2 regions of the Variovorax sp. RTB1 genome follow, and region 1 is predicted to be linked to the other one. Evidence: riboswitches for the same ligand, from Rfam matches in the RefSeq annotation. Region 1 holds a riboswitch; the other holds the start of a gene.
What was found. A riboswitch is a leader RNA that binds a small molecule or an ion and turns the genes downstream of it on or off. The one in region 1 is predicted to bind thiamine pyrophosphate.
Positions count from the first base shown of each region.

Region 2: it holds a riboswitch for thiamine pyrophosphate, as region 1 does, so the genes downstream of both, QN397_RS13535 (TonB-dependent siderophore receptor) here and thiC (phosphomethylpyrimidine synthase ThiC) in region 1, are expected to answer to the same signal.

Region 1 covers NZ_JASJXG010000012.1:61,937-64,323, reverse strand. The annotation lists gene thiC (phosphomethylpyrimidine synthase ThiC) at 1-861, opposite strand, end outside; TPP riboswitch at 941-1,043, opposite strand; gene QN397_RS10375 (Coq4 family protein) at 1,213-1,941, shown strand; gene QN397_RS10370 (C40 family peptidase) at 1,964-2,387, shown strand, end outside.
Region 2 covers NZ_JASJXG010000018.1:85,892-88,278, forward strand. The annotation lists gene QN397_RS13520 (VOC family protein) at 1-224, shown strand, start outside; partial or broken gene QN397_RS13525 (MFS transporter) at 228-410, shown strand; gene QN397_RS13530 (DUF1428 domain-containing protein) at 603-965, shown strand; TPP riboswitch at 1,040-1,148, shown strand; gene QN397_RS13535 (TonB-dependent siderophore receptor) at 1,212-2,387, shown strand, end outside.

The DNA.
Region 1 (2,387 bases):
CACGGTGCCGATCGGCACCGGGCTGTTGCGCACGATCCAGTCGCGCGTGGTGTGGATGTTGCGGCCGGTCGACAGGTCCATCACGTTGTCTGCGCCCCAACGGATCGACCACACCAGCTTTTCGACTTCTTCCTCGATGCTCGAGGTGACTGCCGAATTGCCGATGTTGGCGTTGATCTTGACCTTGAAGTTGCGCCCGATCGCCATCGGCTCGACTTCGGGATGGTTGATGTTGCCCGGGATGATGGCGCGGCCACGGGCCACTTCGTCGCGCACGAACTCGGGCGTGATGATCTTGGGAATGTTCGCGCCCATCGGGTTGCCGGCGAGGCGTTTTTCGCGCGCCGCATCGGCCATGTACGGCGCCATCCATTCGCGCTTGCCGTTCTCGCGCAACGCGACGTATTCCATCTCGGGCGTGACGATGCCGCGCCGCGCGTAGTGCATCTGCGTCACGTTGCCGCTCTGGCCGGCACCGGTGCGGGCGCGCCGTGGCGTGCGTTGCAACGAGGCGGCGCCGGCACGCAATTCGGCAATGCGCTGGGCATCGCGGTCGGCATGCGTCGCCCCGTCGTCCAGCGCCAGATGCAGGCGGCCTTCATAGCTTTCGGTGTCGCCGCGCTCGGCCACCCACATATCGCGCACGCTCGGCAGTCCGCGGCGCACGTCGATGTCGATCGTGGCATCGGTGTAAGGGCCGGAGGTGTCGTAGAGCGAGACGCGCTCGCCATTGGTTAACGCCACCTCGCGCACCGGCACGTTGAGGTCTGGGCGGCTGCCGGCGATGATGCCTTTGGTGGAAGCGGGAAAGGGTTCGCGGGTGAGCGCGAGAAGAGACGCGAACTTGTCGATGGCATTCATGCGGGGCACTCCTGGTTGCAAGACAACGGGTGCTCCGCGATGGCTCCGGGACAGCGCCCGTCATCGGCGGACGGGCACACAGGGGAGTCGCAGCTCTTCTTACGCTGGTATGAACCAGATCAAGTTCGCGGGTTCGGACTGACCATCTCAGCACGCGCTTGCGTGCACCCCGAAGCGGGGCCGATTCTGGGCATGGTGCGCGCGGAAGTCAACCAGCAATGCCCCGCCTGACGGTCTTCCACCGCAACGTTGGGGCGGTGAAAATAAGTCCTGCCCGGAGACCGCGAGACTGCACGGTGTCTCCTCAGTGACTTCTCAGTGATTGCGCTGTGGGCTGTTCAAGAAAAAACCATGACGACTTCAGCATCTCCCACACCGTACAAACGCGACTTCCCGACAGCGTTCGGCGCCATTCGCAAGCTGCTCGCCGATGGCAACGACACGACACAGGTGTTCGTCATCATGCGAGCGCTCAACGGCCCGGCACCGCGCCATAACTACGCTCGCTTGATGCACACGCCGGCTGGCAGAAAGCTTGCCTACCGCCGCGTCGAACTAGCGGAGCGATTCTCCGATCCGGCCTTCATCGCGAGCTTTGCGCCGGGCACCGTCGGCGCCGAGTACCGCGCGTTTCTTGAACGAACCGGATACAGCGCCGCCGGTCTGGCAGAGATATCCAATCTCAAACGTGAGCCGCTGGTCGAAGACCCTTACGCATGGAGCGCAAGGCGCACGCGCGACGTGCACGACATCTGGCACGTGCTCACCGGCTACAAGGCCGACGAGAGTCTGGGTGAAGCGGCGCTGGTCGCGTTCAGCTTCGCCCAATCGGGCGGACTGGGCTGGGCCTTTATTGCGTTGGCTGCCTCCTTGAAGAGTCTGCGCGTGACTGGAAATTCCGTGTTCGCGCGTGCGGTGATCGAAGGCTGGCGCAACGGCCGCAAGGCGGCGTGGCTACTGGGTGAAGACTACGAGTTGCTTTTGCACGAGCCGCTCCCCGCAGCGCGCGAACGCCTCGGCATCGCGCCTCCGACCCGCTATGTGTCGGCGCAAGGCGTGCTGGCCGAGCATCTCGCCTGATGGCGCTCGTTCGATGACGCCTATGCGGCGGCTGCCCGGCTCGGCGCTTCTCCTGGCCGCCGCATTGCTCGCGGGTTGTGGCAGTCAGCAAACTTCAGCGCCCCGCGCGCCACGCGCCGCGCTGTCATCGGAGCAAGCCAACGACATCGCGATCCATGCACTCGGTCTGGTCGGTACGCCCTATCGATATGGTGGCAATACGATCGAAGGCGGCTTCGATTGCAGCGGCCTCATCGGCTATGTCTACCGCTCCCGCATGGGCGCCACGCCGCCGCGCACGGTGGCGCAACTCTCCGACTTCGGCGATCCGGTAGCGACACGCGAACTCCGCTCCGGCGACATGGTGCTTTTCGGAAGCGGAAGGCCGACGCATGCCGGCATCTACGTCGGTGAAGGGCGCTTCGTGCATGCGCCTTCGACTGGTGGTGAAGTACGGCTCGACCGGC
Region 2 (2,387 bases), on a different contig from region 1:
GTTCCGGCATGCCATACGACGGCATGAAGGGCTTTACCGTCACCCTCACCTACCCGGATGTCGCCGAAGGAAAGCGCGTGTTCGACGCGCTGGCGGAGGGCGGACAGGTGCGCATGCCCTTCGGCAAGACCTTCTGGGCCGAAGCATTCGGCATGACGGTCGATCGCTTCGGAACGCCGTGGATGGTCAACGCCGGCTTGTCCGATCCGACATCGCCGACCTGATACATGAGCGGCATTCCCCGCGTTGGCAGTTCGCTCGACTCGCGCAAGCGCTGGCTCACGCTGATGGTTCTGTGCCTCGGCGTGCTGATGATCGTGCTCGACACGACCATCGTGAATGTCGCGCTGCCTTCGATCCGCGCCGATCTCAAGTTCTCCGAGACGTCGTTGGTGTGGGTCGTCAATGCGGGCTACCGACAGGCATTTACGGTCGGCGCGTTGTTCGCGGCGGCGGCCGGTGTGATCGGCGCGGTGTGGCTGCGCACCGCCTCGCCGTCGGCGGCGGCATCGCCCTCCTCGTCGACCACCCCGTCCTCATGACGGCGCCCCTCGACTACCTCTCCAAGTTCCCCTCTCAACCCTCGTTCAGAAAGTTCTGCCATGGCTCGCTATGTCGATGGATTCGTCGTTCCGGTTCCGACCGCCAAACTGGATGCCTACCGGCGCCTCGCGCGCAAGGCCGGCAAGATATGGAAAGAGCATGGCGCGCTCGAGTACATCGAGTGTGTCGCCGATGATGTGAAGCCAGGCAAGCTCACGTCGTTCCCGCAGAGCGTCAAGCTGAAAGACGATGAAACGGTCGTCTTCTCGTGGATCGTTTTCAGCTCGCGCAAGCAGCGCGACGCCGTCAACGCCAAGGTCATGAAAGACCCGCGACTGGCTGACATGATGGACCCGAAGGCGATGCCGTTCGACGGCAAACGCATGATCTGGGGCGGCTTCAAGACACTCGTCGAACTCTGATAGGGCTTGCGGGTCGCATCACGACTCGCCCTTGCTTTTCTGTCGCTAGAATTCGGTCACCTTGCGCTCCGGCGCAAGGCCGCTAGGGGTGTTGAAGCGCTGATCTTTCTGCGCCGAGACTGAGAAAGTCCCTTTGAACCTGATTGAGGTAATCCTCGCGCAGGGAAGCATGTCCAGGGCCGCAGCACTTCTCTCAGTCTGCAGAAAGCTCCGCAAGCCGACCTGCCATCACGTCGGAAGAACGTCATGGCACCCCGCAGTTCCGCCCAGAAGAAGTCTGGCCCCCGATGGCGCACTGCGCCTGTTCCCCAGGCGTTGGCCACTTTGTTCCTGATCGCGGCCGCGAGCGCCCAGGCGCAAACCACGCTGCCCGCCATCACCGTGAACGACCAGACCGCACCGTTGCAAGCGGACATCAGCGGATTCGGCGACGTGCCTTTGCGCGAGTTGCCCATCACCGCAACTGTCATCGGCAGCAAGCAGATCCAGGACAGTGGCGCACGCCGGCTGGCCGACCTCACAAAGTTCGATTCGTCGGTGACGGATGCCTACAACGCGGCCGGCTACTGGGACTATCTGACGGTGCGCGGCTTCGTGCTGGACAACCGCTTCAACTACCGGCGCGAGGGCTTGCCCATCAGCGCCGAAACGTCGATTCCGCTCGACAACAAGGAGCGCGTCGAGATCCTGCACGGCACCAGCGGCATCCAGGCCGGCACCAGCGCCCCCGGCGGTCTGGTCAACTACGTCGTCAAGCGGCCGACATCGCAAGACCTGCGCGAAGTGCGTATCGAAACGACGAGCCGCGGCAGCGTGCTGGGCGCGGTCGACCTCGGCGGCCGCTTTGGCGACGACAAGCAGTTCGGCTACCGGCTCAATGCCGTCAACGAAAACCTGAAGCCGCTCACGCACAACCTGGACGGCAACCGCAACCTCTTTTCGCTCGCGGCGGATTGGCGCATCACGCCGGACTCGTTGTTCGAAGCGGAGATCGAATACAGCCACAAGGCGCAGCCGAGCCAGAACGGCTACAGCCTGCTCGGCAACGTGTTGCCTCCGGTGCCGAATCCGCGCCTCAACCTGAACAACCAGCCGTGGTCCCAACCCTCGGTATTCAATGCGCTGACCGGCAGCCTTCGCTTCACGCAGGCCATCAACGCCGACTGGCGCTGGAGTGCGCAGATCGGCCAGCAGCGCCTCAAGACCGACGATCGCCTGGCCTACGCTTTTGGCTGCAGCGCCGAAGGCAACTACGACCGCTACTGCTCCGACGGCACCTTCGACTTCTACGACTTCAGGAGCGAAAACGAACGACGTCGACTGACCGCCGGCCAAGTCAACCTGAAGGGCAACGTGATGACCGGCAGCGTGAAGCACGAGCTCGGCTTCGGCATCTTGCAAAGCCGCGTGCGCAACCGGTTC